2 regions of the Alteromonas sp. ABE4_545 genome follow, and region 2 is predicted to be linked to the other one. Evidence: predicted binding sites of a transcription regulator. Region 2 holds the regulator's gene; the other holds the start of a gene.
The links. The regulator LexA, encoded in region 2, represses DNA repair genes until DNA is damaged. The targets are predictions, from matches to a motif close to TACTGTATNNNNATACAGTA.

Region 1 (10,902 bases), on a different contig from region 2:
ATGCTGACGCCATTGGTATAGCACCGTACTTTACACACATTTTTCACGCCAGCCTCTCACGCCCGATGAAGCCTCATCGTCACATGTTTGATGAAGCCTCTGCACTACTCAACCTCAAACCTGGGCAAATACTACACGTTGGCGACAACCTTGAAAAAGACGTGTTAGGCGCACACAAAGCGGGCTTTCATACGGCTTGGTTTGCAATGAATCGCGCAATGGCGTTTAATCAGGAAACGGTACCTATTTTGCCTTCAGTAAAGCTATCGCGTTTTTCTGATCTGTTAACCTTAGTTGAGTGAACCGTGCAAATTCAGCGAGATGATTTACATAGCCCTGCAATTAAAGCGTTTTTACAAGCGCATTTAGATGATATGCATGCTACCTCGCCGCCTGAAAGTGTACATGCACTAGATTTAGACGGTTTGCGTCAGTCTAACATTCAGTTTTGGACATTAACGGATGGCACGGGGGCCATTTTAGCTTGTGGTGCATTAAAACAGCTAGACAACGAACACGCAGAAATTAAATCTATGCGTACCGATGCCAACGCGAGAGGACAAGGTATTGCCTCTATTATGTTGTCATTTATATTAGAGCAGGCGGAACTACAAGGAATAAAGCGGGTAAGTTTAGAAACAGGCTCAATGGCGTTTTTCTATCCCGCTCATGCGCTCTATCGAAAATTCGGTTTTGCCGAATGCGAGCCTTTCGCCAACTATCGGCACGACCCTCACAGTATTTGCATGACCAAAGTGCTGTAGCAAGCGCTGCCCCCGCTAGGAACACGTGCGCATGCAACAGTGATGAAGGGCTGAAGGTAAGACTTCTGGTTGGCGCTAACAGTGAAAATAGCCGGAACTATTCTGCTTCAATCGGGCCGTTATCTTCCAAGACATTTTGACGCATAGAGTCGCAAGGGCGCTTGCAAGTTGGTCGTCCCACCACTTTCGCGGGCACACCAACAACGGTTACATGAGGCGGCACATCATTTAGAACAACGCTGCCCGCACCGACTTTTGAGCCTTCGCCAATTTCAATATTGCCCAACACTTTCGCACCCGACCCAAGCATCACACCTTGGCGAATTTTAGGGTGGCGATCACCCGACTCATTCCCCGTCCCTCCTAAGGTGACGTTTTGCAGTACCGAGACATTGTCTTCGATAACAGCGGTTTCACCAACCACAATACCGGTTGCATGGTCAAACATAACGCCTTTACCAATACGTGCAGCAGGATGAATGTCGACCCCATACGCTTCTGAATTACGGCTTTGTAAAAACAGAGCGAGCTGATGACGGCCTTGCTGCCACAAATAATGAGCGAGGCGATGCACTTGAATAGATTGAAAGCCCTTAAAGTGAATCAACACTGTGAGGTAGTCTGTCACCGCGGGGTCTCGATTAACCACAGCTTTGATATCTTCAATCGCCGCTTCGGTTATCGCCGGTTCAAGCAAATAGGCTTCTTCAAAGACTTCTCGAATCGCTATTGCCGGCATCACATCGTCAGCCATCTTGTTAGATAGAATAAAACTTAACGACGCTTCAAAGTTGTGATGAGTGAGAATACAAGCATGAATAAAGCTCGCCAGTAGCGGTTCTTCTTCGATGATACGTCGAGATTCTTGCTTCAACGTGAGCCAAAAGTCGGCTGATTCAGTGATTGCTTGCATAACATTACTCGCTAAAGGGTTCATTTCGCCCACCTACAGGGGTAAGCACATGATTGGCGTATTTTGGCGAAATTCAAGTCAATGGCAATGAATTTCGTTAAATTACCCCACAGAACCGATAAAGTTAACAAAATATCGTCGCTAGCGCCTTGGTTAGCGTACCACTTGCGTTGTTGTTACCGCGATACCGTACTGGTATTTAACAAAGATTTACCGCAAATCCTGTATAAAAGCACAGCTTAATGGCATACTGCGCAGCCCAATGATAAGAATACGACAAAGAATCAGGTAAGACGTTTTATGGATGTATCACGACTCCTCAACGAGCTGAATGACAAGCAGCGCGAGGCAGTGGCAGCGCCACTCTCTAACATGCTCGTACTAGCAGGTGCAGGTAGTGGTAAAACACGGGTTTTGGTTCACCGTATTGCGTGGTTGATGGACGTCGAGAACATCGCCCCGTACAGTATTCTCGCCGTTACCTTTACCAACAAGGCGGCTCGGGAGATGAAAGGGCGTATCGAGTCCTTGATGGGGCGACCACTGAACACCATGTGGATCGGTACCTTCCACGGCTTAGCTCATCGCTTGTTGCGTAGCCATCATACCGAAGCGGGTTTACCTGAGAACTTCCAAATTCTTGATTCTGATGATCAATACCGTCTTATTCGTCGCATTCTCAAAGCGCTGAACCTCGACGAAAAACACTGGCCACCGCGTCAGATTCAATGGTACATCAACGGCAACAAAGACGAGGGTTTACGGCCTCAGCATATTGATACGCATCACGACCACACGCAGCAAAAAATGCGCGACATTTATGCGGCTTATCAAGATGCCTGCGATCGATCCGGCTTGGTCGACTTTGCCGAACTGCTTTTGCGAGCCCATGAACTTCTAGTTAAAAACCCTGAATTATTGGCCCATTATCAACGCCGTTTTCGCGCTATTCTGGTCGACGAATTCCAAGATACCAACAATATTCAATACGCTTGGTTGCGATTACTGTGTAATCAAGACAACAACATTATGATTGTAGGCGACGACGACCAGTCGATATACGGCTGGCGCGGTGCAAATGTTGAAAACATTCATCACTTTTTACGTGACTTTAAAGACGTCGACACTATTCGCTTAGAACAGAATTACCGGTCTACCAGCACCATTTTGAAAGCGTCGAACGCGGTGATCGACAACAACTCAGGCCGTCTTGGCAAAGAGTTGTGGACCGAGGGTGACAAAGGTGAGCCCATTTCACTGTACGCGGGCTTTAATGATTTAGACGAAGCCCGATTTATTGTCAGTCAAATCAAAGACTGGCATAACCAGGGTAACTTACTTCGAGAATGCGCTGTGCTGTATCGCAACAACGCCCAGTCTCGAGTATTGGAAGAAGCCCTACTGCATCAAGGTTTGTCTTACCGTATTTACGGTGGTCTGCGATTCTTCGAACGCCAAGAAATTAAAGACGCACTTGGCTATATGCGCATGGTCAATCACCCTCACGATGATGCCGCCTTTGAACGTGTGGTCAACACCCCAAGTCGCGGGTTGGGTGAACGAACCTTGGCAACGGTACGAGAGACAGCCCGAGCAAGAGAACTGTCGATGTGGCAAGCCAGCCAAACCTTGCTCGACGAAAAAGGTTTAAAGGGTCGTGCTGCCAGTGCCTTACAAGCGTTTGTCAGTATGATTTTAGATATGGAAGCAGCTGTCGCTCCCTTGCCGTTAGAAAAACAAGCCGACCATGCCATCAAGCAATCGGGGCTGTACGCGATGTACCAAGCAGAACGCGGCGAAAAAGCCCAAGCTCGACTGGAAAACTTGGAAGAATTGGTCACCGCTTGCAAACAATTTATTGTGCCAGAAGAAGCCGAAACCATGACGCCAATGGCGGCGTTTTTAGCGCATGCATCATTGGAAGCTGGTGAGACTCAAGCCAAAGACGATCAAGATGCCGTGCAGATGATGACCATTCACACAGCTAAAGGCTTGGAGTTCCCATTGGTATTTATGGCTGGTGTCGAAGAAGGCATGTTCCCAAGCCAAATGACCAATGAAGAACCCGGCAGAATGGAAGAAGAACGCCGTCTGTGTTACGTTGGCATGACGCGAGCAATGAAGAAACTATTTATCACCTACGCCGAAAGCCGACGCGTTTATGGACAAGATAAGTATCATACTCCGTCACGGTTTATTCGAGAAATACCCACTGATTGCATTGAAGAGGTGCGATTAAAGTCGACTGTCACGCGCCCTGCTCACAACCGATTCAGCAGTGCCACGTCTCATCAAGTTTTTGAAGAAACGCAATTTCAGTTGGGTCAGCGAGTTCGCCATCGTAAGTTTGGCGACGGTGTCGTGTTAAATTTCGAAGGTGCGGGCGAATCAGCTCGTATTCAGGTGAACTTCGATGAGCTGGGAAGTAAGTGGCTCATGTTGTCATATGCAAAACTTGAAGTAATTTAGTCTATGCTTTAGTTCCCACCGAGAAACTGATGTAATGATGCAACGTAAAGTACTGGTGATCGAAGATACTCGTTCCAGCTTGAATCTGGTCGTGAAGCTCGTTGAACAAGCGGGCTTGGAGCCAGTTTGCGCGTGCTCTTTGGCCGAAGCGAAGTTACGGTTTGGCCATTCTCATCCCGAAGATTACCTTTGCGCAATTGTGGATTATCACCTCCCAGATGCACCTGAAGGCGAAGCCATCGATTTTACCATTGATGCCTATATTCCAAGTATTGTGGTCACCGCTTATGTCGATGATGAAACACGGCAATCGGTGTTGCGGCGTGAAGTGGTAGATTATATTCCCAAAGAAAACGCGCAGGTGTATGACTACTTGAGTCGGCTATTGAGCCGGATGGAAAAAAACAAGCAAATCGGTGTACTGATTATCGACCCTAAACGACGCAGTCGAGCAAGCATGGGGTCATTGTTACGCCGTCACAATATTTGTACCTTCGAGGCTGGGTCAGCGAAAGATGGCCTGTCTTTTCTACAGGAAAATCCCAATATAAAAATTGCGCTGGTTGATGCCAGTGTGACAGATATGAGCCCAACGCAACTCATTGCAGACTTACGTCGTTCTTACACCAAAGAAGAATTAGCCATCATTGGGTTGTCAGAAGATACCACCGCTCTATTTTCAGCCCGTTTTATCAAAAGCGGGGCGAATGACTTTTTGCGTAAGCCTTTCTGCCATGAAGAGTTTTTATGTCGGATCATGCAAAGTTTAGAAATGATAGAAAACGTAGAAGCCATTAGGAAAGCGGCCAATACCGATTACCTCACTGGTTTACCGAACCGTCGACACTTCTTCTATACCTTTAACCAAATTAAACGCCGCCAACCAAAGTGCCAAGCATTGGCGTTGGTCGATTTAGATTTCTTCAAACGCATTAATGATAACTATGGTCATGACGCGGGAGACATTGCCCTCAAGCATGTCGCCAAAGAAATTGGACTCGCATTTGGCGATATGCTGGCAGCGCGATTTGGTGGTGAAGAATTCTGTATTTACTTCGCGGACGTGTCTGCGCCCGAAGTACTCGTCAGACTCAATGCATTTAGACAAAACATTGCCAAACAGGTGTTAAAACATCAAGAACACACATTCTCGGTTACTGCGAGTATCGGCGTAACCTTGAGTAAAGATAACAACCTTGAAGCATTACTCGGCACCGCTGACAAGCTACTATACAAAGCTAAAGACAGCGGCCGAAACGTCGTGATGAGTGACTTACCAAAACCTGTAAACCATTAGGTCAGCTGATTTTTAGTGCTTTGCGTTGTTTGCGATAAACCCGCAATGAGTCAGCACTAAACAACACCAACGCCGCCCACACAAAACCGAACGTGGCTAATCGAGCTGGGGCCATAGGTTCGTCATACAGAGTGATTGCCAGTACAAACATGATAGTTGGGCCAATGTATTGAAAAAAGCCCAGCGTTGAGTACATGATGCGCTTTGCGGCAGCAGTAAAACACAACAGAGGTAACGTGGTCACAATACCTGCCGCCATTAACCATAGATTCAAATCTAATGGGTTGGTCGTCATGTCGCTGTGCGACGACGCAAACATTGCCCAGTAAATCAGTGCAATGGGTAATAAAATTGTGGTTTCGATGGCTAACCCCGGCAAAGAATCAACGGGCGCTTGTTTACGTATCAAACCATAAATACCAAAACTGCCTGCCAATGCCAGCGCTATCCATGGTAGCTGGCCATGAACAACCAACATAAAACCCACACCACACGCCGCCAGGCCTACCGCCACTTTCTGTAACGGTCGCAAAGTTTCGCCTAACACAACACGCCCAAGCAGCACGTTAAGTAAAGGGTTGATGTAATAGCCTAGGCTCGCTTCCATCAGGTGACCGTTATTTATCGCCCAAATGAAAAGCAACCAGTTGCCCGCCAACAACACGCTCGCTCCTGCTATCACACTCAATGTTTTAGGCGAGCGAATTGCCGCCAACACCTTATTCTTTTGATTGAGTACAACGACGAGAAGCAATAAAAACGCCACTGACCATACAATGCGGTGCATGAGTATTTCCAATGCCGGAATTTGCGCGATTTGCTTAAAGTAAAGCGGCGCGATACCCCACATGGTGTAAGCAGAAATAGCGAATAAAATACCGGATTGAGTTTGATTTCCGGCATTTGAATTAGGCTGAGCGGTCAAGACACGATCCTTTGAATTTACGAGGTGGGATCATGCGTTAAATGCAGTGACAAGACAAGACGACTAATCTGCCAAATTAGCGACATTTAACGCATTTAGCTCATACGCCGTGGCTGAAACCACGACGTTCAGCAATCACGCTAGAGCGTTACAATAAAAACAGGGTTCCCAAGCCAAGGAATGCAACGAAACCGACAATATCGGTAACGGTAGTCAAAATTACCGACCCTGAAAGGGCAGGGTCGATTTTTAACTTGTTCAACACCACAGGTACACACACGCCCGCAATGGCAGCAGCTACAATATTGAACAGTATGGCCAAGCAAATAACTAAACCTAACAGACCATCAGCAAACCAAATCACGGCGACCACGCCGATCACAATCGACCAGATAACGCCATTGACGCCCCCAACTTTCAGTTCTTTGACCATCAACGCCTTTAAGTTGGCGCTGTTTACTTGCCCCAACGCTAGGCCTCTCACAATCAGAGTCAGGGTTTGGCTACCGGCAATGCCCCCCATACTCGCCACTACCGGCATTAATACCGCTAGCGCCACTACCTGAGACAAGGTGGCCTCAAACAGGCCAATAAACCACGAGGCAAGAAAAGCAGTTAACAGGTTAATGCCCAACCACAAGGCGCGACTTTTGGCACTTTTAGCAACTGGTGCAAATAAATCTTCGTCTTCATCCATACCCGCCGAAGCCATCACTTGGCGTTCATAGAACTCATTAATTAATTCACTGGCGGCGGTAATGTCTAACCGGCCTAGCAGCTTATTGTTATCGTCAACAACCGGCAGCGCGCCATAGCCACTGCGTTGCACCTGTAATGAAGCCGCGGTGCTTTCATCCTGCCCTTTCAACACCGGCATCGACTCTTCAATGAGATCAACCAACGGGATGTGCTCAGGTGCTTTAAAGACCTTTGTTAACTTCACTGCTGCTGAAAACTGCCCAGACCGGTTCACCAAAAATACGGTGTCACAATGCATGGGTACTTCTCGCCTAATCAAACGCAATCCGTCGCGTACTTTGGCATTCAGCGGCAGCACCATTAGTTCGTGGCTGATCCAGTGACCCACTTGGTCATCGGCAAACTGGGTCGCATCTCGGAAGTAATCTTGTTGCTGCGAGTCCAACTCGGCATAGGCCATTTCGACCAATCGGTTGGGCATCGAGTCCATCAACTCAAGTAAGTCTTCGGCTTCAATATCGGCAAATAGCGCTTTCCACTCTTCGTTCGACACTACGTCGATCAATGGCTCCCGAGGGTCGCTACGCATTTCCACCAGCACGCTTAATTTGCGATGACGAGGTAGTAACTCCCACACCTCAAAACGACGTTCGAGTGGCAACGACTCCATCACATAGGCAATATCGGCATCTTCTTGAGACACCATATTGTTCACTAAGCTTGTGAGGTCGTCTTGTCCATTGTCAGCGACAATCTCTTCAATCAATTCTGGTAAAGGCTCAGCCATTCCACTACCTCTGGGCAGTTGCCCATAATGCGTTCTGTTTCAGATAATTATACCTCAAGCTACAACGCTTGATATAAAAACCACGCTTCTCGGAGTGAACCTGTCGAAAAAAAAACGTAGAATACGCACCATCATGACGACATCATCAGTCTTACCGGACGCTGAGCCGGCACACAGCACACTATCAACGCCTACTCCTTTATCCGTACTATCGGAGGTATTCGGTTACGACTCGTTCAGAGACGGCCAAGAAGACGTCATCAACCATCTTGTTGACGGCGGTGATGCCCTGGTATTGCTACCAACGGGGGGAGGAAAATCTCTGTGCTACCAAATTCCGGCATTGGTACGAAGCGGAACCGCCATCGTGGTTTCGCCACTGATCTCGTTAATGCAGGACCAAGTTGAACAGTTGGCCGAATCCGGCGTAAAAGCGGCCTACCTCAATTCAACGTTGGCACCAGAAGATTATCAAGTAACGTACACCAAGTTCTGTAATCAGGAATTTGACCTTCTGTACGTCTCACCCGAGCGCTTATTGCAGCCGGGTTTTCTCAATACGTTGTCGCAACTCAATATCAACTTGTTTGCCATTGATGAAGCACATTGTGTCTCTCATTGGGGGCATGATTTTCGCCAAGATTACCGTGGACTGGGAACGATAAAAGCGCGCTTCCCAACCATTCCATTAGTGGGTTTAACCGCTACCGCCGATGCCACAACACAAGTGGATATTCTGACTCAGTTAAACCTTGTTGAGCCCTTGGTATTTAAAGGCTCGTTCGACAGACCCAACATTCGCTATCGCGTAATGGCCAAATACAAAGCCTTCGAACAAGTCGTCGATTACGTTAAGCAACAAGACGGCAGCGGCATTATCTACTGTAACAGTCGCGCCAAAGTCGACGATTTAAATCGTAAGTTATACAAACAAGGCGTGCGTTGTGCCGCCTACCATGCAGGCCTCGATGCTGACGAGCGAGAATTCGTACAACGCCAATTCCTTACCGATAAAGTCGACGTTGTAGTAGCGACCGTCGCCTTTGGTATGGGGATTAACAAGTCTAACGTGCGCTATGTCGTCCACCACGACGTGCCCCGCAGTATTGAGGGTTATTATCAAGAAACTGGGCGCGCTGGCCGAGATGGCTTGCCCGCTGAAGCGCTACTTTTATTCGATGAAAAAGACAGTGCACGCATTCGCCAATGGATTGATCAAGGCGAAATTGCCGAACGCAACGCAATAGAACTCCAAAAATTCGCCGCAATGGAGGCGTTTGCTGAAGCCCAAACCTGCCGCCGACAAGTCTTACTCAATTACTTTTCACAATACAGTGACAGCGGCTGTGGCAACTGCGATATTTGTTTAGACCCGCCGAAAATGATTGACGGCTTAGTCATCAGTCAAAAAGTATTGAGCTGTATCTTACGCTTGCAACAATCTGCCGCTAGTCAGTATGTTATTGATGTATTGAGAGGCAGGGCACTGAAGCGTATTCAAGAGTCGGGGCACGATAAACTCTCAACCTACGGCATCGGCAAAGAACACAGTGATTTATATTGGCACAATATTATTAATCAATTAGTGCATCAAGGCTTGCTACGGGTAGACGTGGCTAATCACGCGGTATTGCGCCTTACCGAAGCCGCTCGCCCAGTGCTCAAAGGCGATGTAGCGCTACTTTTGGCCGCCCCGCGTTTAGAGTTTGCTCCAACTAAAAAGGCTAAGCAAACACCGAGTAACTATGACAAAGCGCTGTTTCAACGCCTTAAGCATTTGCGTAAAGCTTTGGCGAACGAACACGATGTTCCACCTTTTGTAATATTCAGTGATGCCTCGTTAGCAGACATGGCCGACAAACAGCCCACCAGCCATGAGGGTATGCTTGCCGTCAGTGGTGTAGGAAAGACCAAACTAGAACGCTACGGCGATGCCTTTATCCAACTTATCGACGATTATATGAATAAAGACACGCTTAACTCGCTTGGGCATGAGGGCTAAGAGAGCACTGCGCTCACGCGTAATCGTATTGCCCACCTTTGGCCAATGCAGCTTGGTAAGCTGGTCGAGCATGTATGCGTTCAACATAGCTTTTGATAGCCGGCAATGATGCGCCTTTGCTGCGAATCAGTAGCGTTTCCAAAGGAAACAACATTTGCACATCAGCGCCTGTTGGGGCATCTCCGGCAAACCACGGATGCTCGGTGAGATAATCTTCAATAAACTGCATGTTCTGTTGCATGTTCGGTCCATAATAAGCGGCCATAATTTTATCAACGAGTTTATTAACGATGGGTTTGATAAAAAATGGCTTCGCTTTTTCGCGCGCTTTATTGAGCACCAAAGTTGCCACTAAAGGTGGCATCATTGACCCTTCTGCAAAATGTAACCAGAACAAGTAGTCTTGATAGTTTTTCTTGTCTGTCGGGGTTTTAAAGTGGTTTTGTGCGTAGTGATTTACCAAATATTCGACAATAGCACCTGACTCGGCAAGTACACCGTCTGGCGTGGATAAAACCGGTGAGCGACCTAATGGATGTACTGCTTTTAAAGCGTCTGGCGCGAGATTGGTCTTAGGGTCGCGCTCATATCGAATAATGGTGTATTCAAGTGCTAATTCTTCGAGTAGCCACAGGATTCGCTGTGAACGTGAATTATTCAGGTGATGTAATATGAATTTGGGTTCAGATGCCATAGGATATCCTCTATCGTGACAAGTTTGCGCCAACGCGCCGTACACTATATTAATCTTTCAACAAGCCTAGTACAGTCATTGAACAAAAAAGGTTTAGTCTCAACTGGACTTTTTGTGCACTAAAGAGGGCCTCTTTTGCAACTCACTCACCACTATGCTGAATCACTCCCCGATCTCGTTAGCCGGGTCACGCCAAAAGCTTTACAACACAGTAAACTTGCCCTACTGAACACTGAATTAGCTGAGCAATTTCACGTGCCTGCGTCGTGGCGAAGTTCAGAGGGATTACATCAGGCGTTATTTGCGGATCGCGGTGAACTCAACCAGCGCTCTGTGGCGCAAAAATACGGTG
Region 2 (10,902 bases):
CGGTAGCTGGCCAAGGAGCTCTGTGGGGTAGCTCACTAATGCGAGATTGTGCAATGGATGCAAATATTCGACTTTACCATCAACTTCTAACTGGTTATTGAAGGTAATTTTAACCTCGCCCAACACACTGGGCACAATAGTACGGTCAATCACAATCCAGCCTTTTTCGGCATCAACGATAACACCGGTACCGTAGGTTTTCTCATTGCCTGAGCGACCAAGAATAGAATATGGGCTGCTATGCGTTACCTTCACTAATGCACTCTCCAAGCCCGTGTGATTAGCGACCGGGAGTGGCGTTAGATCTTCTGCCACGGTTTGTTTTGCCGGAGGAAGCGTGTTGGCAATGACATCGCAAGGCCAATAGCCTAATTCTGCATTAAAGTGACAGAAGCTGTGTTCAAACCACTGGCGATTTATTTCAACGAAGGCATATTGCGATGTTTTGGGGGCGCTTTTAGCGAAATAGCGAATATGCGCTTTCGTGCGGTCAGGAGTACGTGACAAAATCTCGTTGAACTGACTTAAATTCGCAATAGGCTCACCATTAAATTCGGTGATCACTGCATGGTTGGGAATATTGGCGGCTTTAAAGGCAGATGAGGCAAGCGCGACAAACACGCCTTCTAAAGGCTTATCCATGTGTCTTGCTTGTTGATATGACAAGTCATGAAACACACTGGCATCAAATTTTAATAGGGTCGTGGGCATCAACGCCGTTAAATCACTCACCTCAATATCGAAGCTTTGCGCAACACCTTGGCGCAGCACTTCTATCGACAGAGACTCTCCCACGTGTTGGTTAAACCATTGCTCTAAACTCACGAAATCGGCAACCGGCTCGTTGTTGATGGTGAGTAAAATATCTCCCACCTCTAACGCGGTGTCTGCTGGGCTGCCAGGCAAAATGGTATTGATGGTGAGCAAGCCTTTCAAATCGGCAAAAGTCGCGCGATAGGTTTTCTCTAATTCTGGCGTTAAACCAAGACGTTGCAATTCTGCATAAGGGGTTGATATGAAAGTGGTTAACAAACCGCCCCGAGCAATCGCTTTGCCTTGCTGGATGTTGTGCAGCGCACGAGTAACGGAATTAAGGGGAAGGTAAAACGCATTGGCTGAGCGAGATGCCGCTCCCGCGTTAATGGCTACCACTTGCCCTTCTACGTTGATCACTGGCGAGCCTGAACTGCCGCCGGTTGAAGCCGTTGATGCCTGTATGTAGTAGGTATTGAAGTCGTTATAGCGCCCCGCCCCATAGTTTGGTGCATCGCGATCCAGTCGCGAAATGGTGCCATCGAGAATTGACAGCTTTTGTCCGTCGTCGTTACCAACAATGCGAATGTCCTGTCCTACATGGGCGCTCTCGGGAGCGAGTTCAAACTCATGGGGAGTAACATATTGAATGTCTTCAGGGTTGTACTGATAGAAACCAAAATCGTGGACAGGGTCGATGTAAATCGGGGTTAATTCGATTTCTTCGTTGTTGAGCAAAATTGCCTTTGCTGTCACTGGGCCGGGCGTAACCACGTGGCGATTGGTTAAGATGATGCCGCGTTTTGCGTCCACGATAAAACCTGTGGCATAGCTTGATGTGTTCCAATTACCGTCAAAACTCACCGGCACATCAAATTGAATGCTCACCACGCCGTTAGAAACGCGTTCAATGGTTGAATTCCAATTTTGCTTTTGCGTGTTTTCACTTTGTGTGGCTGCGCAGCCACACAACCCAGCAATGAGTATGAACACTACTGCCTTTACGCCTATCCTTGTCATAACATTTCCAAAAACATCAATTTAAAATAGCAAGTTACATGATTTTGTTTGCGTAACCAAGTCCTTGAACGCAGTAAGGTTCTGTCTTTATTACCTCTGTTTAATCTCGTGTTGTGGGCAGATCTGCTGAGTCGTTGATTACGGCTAGCTTTGGCCACAATGTCAGCCAATTTTTTTTGCTGATTCGCTGCTGAAAGACGTGCAATGGGCGACGTTTATTCGGTGTGACCGTGAGAGCAAAGAGTCGCTCAAGGCCATAAACGCTCGCAAAAACGAGATCGTGGAGCCGCAACCCAACGGCTGTCTCTAGTTCTACCCAATAGCTCATTGCATCTAGGCTGTTTGAATAGGGAGGATCTTGGTATTTCAGGTGCATACGTGCCTGATTGCGCACTTCCCAATTCACATCGGGTAATAGGTGGGAAAGTGAAGATTCAATCTGGATTTCCGTCTCGGTAGACAAATCGGTGTTGTCGAAGTAGATCAGATCTACATCGTTCAACGGCGTGGGTGAAGCAACACCGTGTAGGTTGTCCCATGCCATATTTCGCACAAAACCAGCAGCAAGATAACTGTCTGGTAATTGCAGTTGTCGCGCTGCGTTAACAATATCGCAGCGCGCCTTGTCTTGCTGTAGCCACTGTTGCAATGTGGCTTGTCTGTCACTCATACGACGGGAGTATTACCAAGAACCATACATAGGGTTAGGTAATATAAGGATGTTGTGGCCTTGACGCGGCAATAATGCCTCAATGTCGGCGTCTTCTTGGGTAACAAAACGCACGTCTTCAATGTTGTCGCCTACTTGCATCTCAATGACCGCAGGTTTGCGCCATACACTTGGCACGGGTGTGTTCGCTTCAAAACATTCCGCTTTACCCGCTTCTATCATGGCGCGGCGACGATCTTTATCGTTAATAATGTCGTTGTGATTAATGGCGGCTTTGTCTTCCTTACTTCTGCCCATTAAACATGTGTTGTCTTGGGTTACTGGAAAACCGACGGCTTTTAGGTTTGCCCATGTGTGGCTATCAAGCGCTTGTGGGCGGTTTGTGATCGCAGCTAATTTGCCGCCTTTGGCTAAAAACGCTTTAACGAACGTAACCGCGCCGGGTACCGCATCTGCGTTTTCTTCTTTCACCCAGTTTGCCCAACCTTCAGAAGTGTACTTACCACCGCTTGTATCCAGGCGGCGTTGAAATTCACTGTTGTCTAGTAAGGTTTCGTCTACATCCATTACCACGACCCAATTTTCAGCGTTAATTTCGCGGTTGGTTAGTGCGTCGGCGGCATTGTGATAAAGCGACGTCGTGATCAATTTGTATTCTTTACTGATGCGTTGCCATTTCACTGCCGAAGTAAGAGGCAGTTCTTTATTCGGTTTGGCCGATACTGCGCCGGAAAAAGCAAGAGTGGCGGTGATAGCAACAAGAAGTGTGCGTTTTACAATGTGAGTCATAATGGTTCGCTCTGTGGGCAAATTAATGGTCTATTTTACGGAGATTGAAGAAACTTAACGGATAAACACGGTTAGATTGGCAACAATTGAGATAAAAATAAACAGTTAATGAAAAAAACTGGACTATTTGGTCTAATTTGTTTGGATTTGGGCTTTGTTTAGCTGCTGCTTCAGTGCTTTGGCTGTGACATAACCGTGTCGATGGGCGATAAACATGCCAATAGAGCCAAGGATTGTTAGTAATACTTCGAACTGATGGAAGATTAACCCCGCGGCCAAGCATACACACCCCAGCAAACCAAGTACCAATACGCGCTTGGAACCGGTGCGCCGATAGTTTTGTGGGAAGGCAAATAAACCGAGTAGTACCACAGGCACAATTAAGATGTAGTGGGTCCAATCAACATGATCTTGATGTAGGTAAATGCTGCCGTTCATCACGATCAATACTGCAGGTACAGCTAAACAATGCACAAGGCAAAGTACAGACAGCACCATTCCCCATATATCTCTCAACGTATGTACCTCAATATGAATTTGTAAGTGTTACAGTATAACATTGTTGGTGAGCAGAAAGGTATCACTGATCGTTGTTATCTTGGGATTGGGCGTGAAAAAATACGTTTTATTAAGGCTAACAGGGGCGAATGCAAACACCCGCCCCTATTGTTGAATTGCCGTTTCTGGGGTTAATGAGATGCGTCTTCGAGAATCGCCTTTTCCAGATGCTGGGCTATTTCTGGCCACACTAAGGCAATCACATCTTTGTGTAACGCCGACGCTTCTTCTGAATAACGCAAGCCGCCATCTGCCGTTGAGTCGAGCCAGTGATTGTCTTTTAGCGAGACAATAAAGCTCGACAGCACATTTTTGTCGTAAAACTCAGGAGAATTCATGCCGTACAAAGTTGATAACCGTTCAGCAATGTTCCGGCTGGTGCGCTCTAAACTCGCACGACTGATCTCACGCTCTTTTTTCAATACCGTCAACACCACAGCATAGCGTTGTAGTGTTTCTTGAATACAACGGCTTAATAGCCACGCAGAATGGAACTGCGGGCTGGTGGCTTCAGGAATAAAGTACATATCGTCCTGTGCCTTGAGCATACCTTGTTGTGCAAAGGTATTTAACAAGGTTTCGGTGTAAGCCAGAGCTGCGTCTTGTGTCATGTGCAAGAACCACTCTTTCTGTAGCAAAGGATACAAAGCCGCGACATGTTGAAGAATTGTATTTTTATGTGCGCCATTATGAGCAAACACAATAGATTGAATAAGTCCTGGCAACGCAAACATGTGCAGAATATTGTTGCGGTAGTAGGTCATGTATACCGCCCCGCCTTTCTGCAAGCTGATCAGCCTGCCGTATTCGTCTTCGGTAATATCAAAGCGGTTCAGCTTTAGCGTATCTTGTAACAGGGTATCGGCATTGGCTTCTGGCAAGGTGGCGTCTTTGCTGTATGGCGCGGTTCGCAACATTTGCAAATAGTCGGCCATTGATTGACGCAATTCCTGCTCGGTCATGGTATGAGTTTTTGACGATAACAAGCACAGCGATGCTAATGCCATGCCATTGATGGCGGCGGCGCTGTTGATCCTAACCATTACATTATTGGCGAGTTCATTAACCGTAGGGGTTAACCAAGCGGGCTTTTTATCGCTGGCCATATTGGTTTCACGCCATTCAGGGGCTTGTTTATCGAGAAATTGAGTGATCGATAAAGGCTCTCCAAAGTTCACAAAACCGTGACCATAGTTTTTCAACTTGCGAATGGCTGAAAAGACCTGTCCGGTTGATTCCTTTTTCTTCGAGCTGCCTTTTAGCTCTTTGAGGTAGCTTTTGACTTCCATGACATTCTCGTAACCGATATAAACAGGCACGATACTCACAGGGCGGTTTACACCTTTGGCGACGGCTTGTAATGTCATGGCTAACATGCCGGTTTTAGGGGGAAGTAATCGACCTGTTCGGCTGCGCCCTCCTTCGGGGTAGTACTTAACGGCGTAACCTTTGTTGAACAACAGCTCTAAATACTCGCGGAATACCGCTGTGTACAATTTGTTGCCAGCAAAGCTACGACGCAAGAAAAACGCACCGCCACGACGAAATACTTTGCCCACTGGCCAAAAGTTTAGGTTGATACCGGCTGCAATATGCGGCGTTACCATGCCTTCGTGATAAATAACATAGGTGAGCAACAGGTAATCCATGTGGCTGCGGTGGCAGGGCACATAAATGATTTCATGACCGTTATTGGCTAGTTCGCGAATTCGGTTAGCATGCTGAACACTTATGCCGTTGTAGATTTTATTCCAAATTCGCGTCAATAAACGTTCGCCAAAGCGAATCAAACCTTCGCGGTAATCGGCTGCAATTTCGTTGATGTATTCCACCGCGCGATCACGGGCTTGATCATGAGATAGCTTTTTACCCTTGCTCTCTTCGCCGATCGCTTTTTTGACAGAATCCGCCCCCAGTACCGCATTGTGCAGCTCTTGACGATCAAGCAGCGTAGGGCCAGTCAGTGTTTGGCGCTTTCTATGAAAGTGAGTACTTGCTACACGAATAAGTTTATGAGCGGAGTGTTTTTCACTGTCAACATTGTCGGCCATGGCGCGGGCCGATACGGCTTTGCTATAACTGATAAAGTTGTCGCGACCGAGAAAAATCACAATAAACAGTTTGCGCAACCAACTTGGGGTTGCTTGATCGGCAATTAGGTCACCAAAACCTGGCTTCCCTTTGCCCGGTGCGCGTCCCCAGGAAACAAATACTGGGACGACTTGCACGGCCAATTCTTTGTGTGTTTTGTGCAAGTGAAGTAATTCGGTGAACTGATCTTCTAAATCTGTTTTGGCGCCTTTTGCACGGAACAAAGGGCGAGTGCTGCGCAGAAATAAACTACGCGGATATTCTGTTCCGGCTAGGGTGACAGATTCTGTTGGGCTCGGTAGTCCTAACTGCGTTGCTGACATGCGCAAGGCAAGTTGGTCAGTCACCGAGTCAGATTGCAGCAAGTAGACGATGGGCTTGTTTTTATCGATGCCCAATTCTGACTCCACATCTGCGGGAATACTTTTGGTGCGAACCAGCCATTTTACTGGGAAATGAAACGCTGACAGCAACGTTTTGCGCATCCACGACATGTATTGGATTCCTGTAGAACTAATAACGCGCGCATTTTAGCATGAAACCATTCAGTGTGTATGACACAAGGTTATGTATCGATTAAATGACGAGACGAAATAGCCGGTATACAACGCAGAACCACGGTATTTAAGCGTTGTCATTTTATCGATAGTGTATATACTGACAGGTAACTGTATAGAAAAACAGGCTGTTTATGCGTCCACTAACTCCAAGACAACAGGAAGTGCTTGACCTCATCAAGTCGACAATGCAACAAACGGGTATGCCGCCCACCCGTGCAGAAATTGCGCGCGAGCTTGGCTTTCGTTCTGCAAATGCAGCAGAAGAGCATTTGAAAGCGCTAGCCCGTAAAGGGGTGATCGAAATGCTGCCCGGCACATCACGCGGGATCAAATTGAATATTCCACTTGATGATGAAGAAGAAGAGATGGGGTTACCGCTTATTGGGCGTGTTGCGGCGGGTGAACCAATACTCGCTGAACAGCATGTAGAGTCGCATTACAAGGTCGACCCTAGTTTGTTTCATCCTCAAGCTGATTTCCTGCTTCGCGTAAACGGCGAAAGTATGAAAGATATAGGTATTCTGGATGGCGACTTATTGGCGGTGCACCGCACAACTGATGTACACAATGGTCAAGTTGTTGTGGCACGGGTTGAAGACGATGTAACGGTAAAAAGGCTAGAAAAGAAAGGTCATGAGGTGTTATTGCACGCCGAAAATGAAGACTTTTCACCTATTCGAGTTGATTTAACCAGTCAGCCATTTCATATAGAAGGTATTGCTGTAGGCGTAATTAGAAACGCAGATTGGATGTAGTAAGCCTTTACTTTTTATTCGCGCACTGCTGATATTTTTGTGATTTTTTAGGGCTTGTTAGTCGTTTGATTAACAAGCTCGAATTTCTCCTTTTTTGTCATTCAATACTTGGTATTGCCCCTCCCTTACCTATCGCTTTTCTGCGAAAAGAAATTGACCGAAAAACTAGACATCGGCCAATTATTGCGCAATTCTTTAATTCAATTAACAAAAAATAAACAATAATTTAACTAAAGTTCACATGTGAGAAGTCGTGAGCGCAAGTTAATGGTGAGACACAACGGTGAAAGGAGACACGTTCGCCGGTAGCTTGTCCATCATGGAGGTGCTAAGTGAAAACGAGTACTCTTTGCGTAGCGGGTAGTTTGGTTAAGACAATAGTGGTATTGAGCTTAATGCTGTGTCAGCAAGCACTTGCATCAACCGATACCACGAATAATGCGTCGTCTGACGTAAACCTGCGCACTGGCGTTACTGAGATCAGCGGTCAGGTTTATGATTTACACATGCTGATGTTCGGTATTTGCGTAGCCATAGCCCTTATCGTTTTTGGGGTGATGTTTGTGTCGATGTATTTGCATCGCAAATCTCGAGGAGCTAAGCCCGCTAATTTTCACGAGAGCGTGAAAGTGGAAATTGCTTGGACGGTCATTCCTTTTCTGATTCTCATTGGTATGGCTATTCCTGCTGCCAAAACCTTAATCGCGATGGAAGATGCTTCTGAGCCTGATATGACCGTGCTTGTGACAGGCTCGCAGTGGAAATGGCATTACCAATACCTCGACGATGACGTTGAATTTTACTCCTTACTCGCAACACAACGCGAGCAAATCGAAAACAAATTTACCAAGGGCACGAATTATCTGCTCGAAGTCGACCGCCCATTAGTGATTCCTACCGGCCAAAAAGTACGTTTTTTAATTACTTCTGAAGATGTGATCCACAGTTGGTGGGTGCCTGACTTTGCCGTGAAAAAAGACGCAAACCCCGGTTTTATCAATGAGGCGTGGACCAAAGTTGATCAGCCAGGCATTTATCGCGGGCAATGTGCAGAACTGTGTGGCAAAGATCACGGCTTTATGCCCGTGGTGGTAATAGCCAAGCACCCTGACGACTATCAAGCATGGTTAACCGCAGAAGCCACCCGTCAACGGGAAGCAAAGGAAGAAGAGCAGCGACTATTAGCCATGAGTATGTCGATGGACGAACTGATGACAGAGGGGAAACGCGTTTACGACACCACCTGCGCGGCTTGCCATATGCCAAATGGCCAAGGATTACCGGGCGTCTTTCCGGCGTTGAAGGGCAGTGAAATGGTGAAGCATGATCAATATGGGCATATCGATATTGTACTGAACGGAAAAACCGGTACTGCAATGCAAGCGTTCGGAAAAATGCTGTCACTACGAGAAATTGCTGCTGTTGTGACTTACGAGCGCAATGCATGGGGCAACAATACCGGCGATGTAGTGCAACCCAAAGACGTTAATGATGTGGCTAACGGTAAATAGGAGCCCAATATGAATAGTTCTGAACTCGTCAATACCGACAGCCAAGTACCTCACGAAGCTCATCATCATGGTCCGCCTAAAGGCATTATGCGTTGGGTGCTCACAACCAATCACAAAGATATTGGCACTCTGTATTTGTGGTTCGCCTTCATTATGTTTTTAGTCGGTGGTGCCATGGCTATGGTGATCCGTGCCGAACTGTTTCAGCCCGGTTTACAGCTTGTCGAACCTAACTTCTTTAATCAAATGACCACGGTGCATGGCCTGATTATGGTATTTGGCGCTGTGATGCCCGCGTTTACAGGGTTGGCTAACTGGTTGATCCCTATGATGATAGGCGCTCCGGATATGGCTCTGCCTCGAATGAATAACTGGAGTTTTTGGATCTTACCCGGTGCGTTTTTGATCTTATTATCATCACTGTTTGTTGAAGGTGGCGGCCCTGCATTTGGCTGGACTTTTTATGCGCCACTTTCCACCACTTACAGTAGCGACAGTACCGCGCTGTTTGTTTTTTCTGTGCATATTATGGGGATCTCTTCAATTATGGGCGCGATGAATGTGGTCGTGACCATCTTCAACATGCGTGCGCCTGGTATGACATGGATGAAACTCCCTCTGTTTGTGTGGGCATGGTTAATTACCGCGTTTTTGCTGATTGCCGTTATGCCTGTGCTGGCGTTTGCGGTTACAGCCGTACTCACCGACAAGTATTTCGGTACGAGTTTTTTCGACGCCGCAGGGGGCGGTGATCCTGTTATGTTCCAACACATTTTCTGGTTCTTTGGTCATCCAGAGGTGTACATCATGATATTGCCCGCGTTTGGAATTATTTCTCAGATTATCCCCACGTTTGCGCGCAAAAGACTGTTTGGTTATTCGTCTATGGTCTATGCCACGGCTTCTATTGCTTTGCTGAGTTTTGTTGTGTGGGCGCACCACATGTTTACAACGGGCATGCCTGTGCAGTGGGAAATGTTCTTTATGTTTGCCACTATGCTAATTTCAGTACCGACCGGAGTAAAAGTGTTTAACTGGGTTGCTACTATGTGGCGCGGCTCAATGACCTTTGAAATTCCGATGATGTTTGCCATTGCCTTTGTGGTGTTGTTTACCATTGGTGGTCTGTCTGGCTTGATGTTAGCGATCACTCCCGTCGACTTTCAATACCATGATACTTACTTTGTTGTTGCCCATTTTCATTATGTATTGGTCACTGGTGCCGTGTTTTCCATTATGGCAGCGGTCTATTACTGGCTTCCTAAATGGACTGGGCACATGTTCGATATCACCTTGGCGAAGTGGCATTTCTGGTGCTCGCTAATTTCGGTTAATGTACTGTTTTTCCCTATGCATTTTGTCGGGTTGGCGGGTATGCCCAGACGCATTCCTGACTATGCTTTGCAATTTGCTGATTTCAACAAATGGATCAGTTTAGGTGGCTTTGCATTTGGGTTGTCACAACTGATCTTCTTGGTAGTAATGATCAAGGCGTGTCGCAAGCTTGGCGAGCCAGTTGATGCACGAGTATGGGAAGGGGCTGAAGGGCTAGAATGGGAAGCCCTGCCGTCTCCGGCTCCCTATCATTCGTTTGATACACCACCAGAAATAAAGTGAGTGACTAGCGATGACTCAGCCTGCCTCAATACACCGATCTTTGATGATAAAACTGGTCATTATTGTGATTGGTATGTTTGGCTTTGGTTTCGCGCTGGTGCCCTTGTATGACGTGTTTTGTGACCTAACCGGAATCAATGGTAAAACCGATAATCAAGCCAATACCTACAGCGCAGTAATGTTAGACGAGAGCCGCTTTGTGACGGTGGAATTTTTAACTCGGACTCATACGGGTATGCCGTGGGCCTTTTCGTCGCAAACTCAAAAAGTGAAGGTGCACCCGGGGCAGCTAAACGAAGTTACGTTTTATGTACGCAATCCATCAAATAAGGCGATGGTGGCCCAAGCGATTCCGTCTGTCTCACCAGGGCGTGCAGCACTGTATTTGAATAAAACCGAGTGTTTTTGCTTTAACCAACAGCCCTTATCCGCCGGCGCCGAAGCAGAAATGCCAATGCGATTTTATGTCGATCCTCAAATTCCCAAAGACATAACGTACTTTACTGTGCAGTACACCCTCTTTGATGTGACAGGTGATGACAAAGGCGGGGAACAAACTAATCCTTACTTAAACTCTG

Region 1: uvrD (DNA helicase II) is a predicted target of LexA. The motif match lies at 1,898-1,917, and genes of this name have one in related genera.

The regions. Positions count from the first base shown of each region.
Region 1 covers NZ_JBSWYY010000024.1:21,928-32,829, reverse strand. Annotated here, with positions in the region: gene ACXAH6_RS16690 (HAD-IA family hydrolase) at 1-302, shown strand, start outside; gene ACXAH6_RS16685 (GNAT family N-acetyltransferase) at 306-764, shown strand; gene cysE (serine O-acetyltransferase) at 862-1,701, opposite strand; gene uvrD (DNA helicase II) at 1,978-4,146, shown strand; gene ACXAH6_RS16670 (GGDEF domain-containing response regulator) at 4,181-5,443, shown strand; gene rarD (EamA family transporter RarD) at 5,445-6,368, opposite strand; gene ACXAH6_RS16660 (magnesium transporter) at 6,517-7,854, opposite strand; gene recQ (DNA helicase RecQ) at 7,988-9,856, shown strand; gene ACXAH6_RS16650 (glutathione S-transferase) at 9,870-10,550, opposite strand; gene ACXAH6_RS16645 (protein adenylyltransferase SelO) at 10,686-10,902, shown strand, end outside.
Region 2 covers NZ_JBSWYY010000003.1:13,154-24,055, forward strand. Annotated here, with positions in the region: gene ACXAH6_RS03930 (trypsin-like peptidase domain-containing protein) at 1-1,773, opposite strand, end outside; gene ACXAH6_RS03935 (nucleotidyltransferase family protein) at 1,874-2,443, opposite strand; gene ACXAH6_RS03940 (HAD family acid phosphatase) at 2,456-3,232, opposite strand; gene ACXAH6_RS03945 (MerC domain-containing protein) at 3,365-3,748, opposite strand; gene plsB (glycerol-3-phosphate 1-O-acyltransferase PlsB) at 3,922-6,375, opposite strand; gene lexA (transcriptional repressor LexA) at 6,573-7,196, shown strand; gene coxB (cytochrome c oxidase subunit II) at 7,592-8,707, shown strand; gene ctaD (cytochrome c oxidase subunit I) at 8,717-10,324, shown strand; gene ACXAH6_RS03970 (cytochrome c oxidase assembly protein) at 10,335-10,902, shown strand, end outside.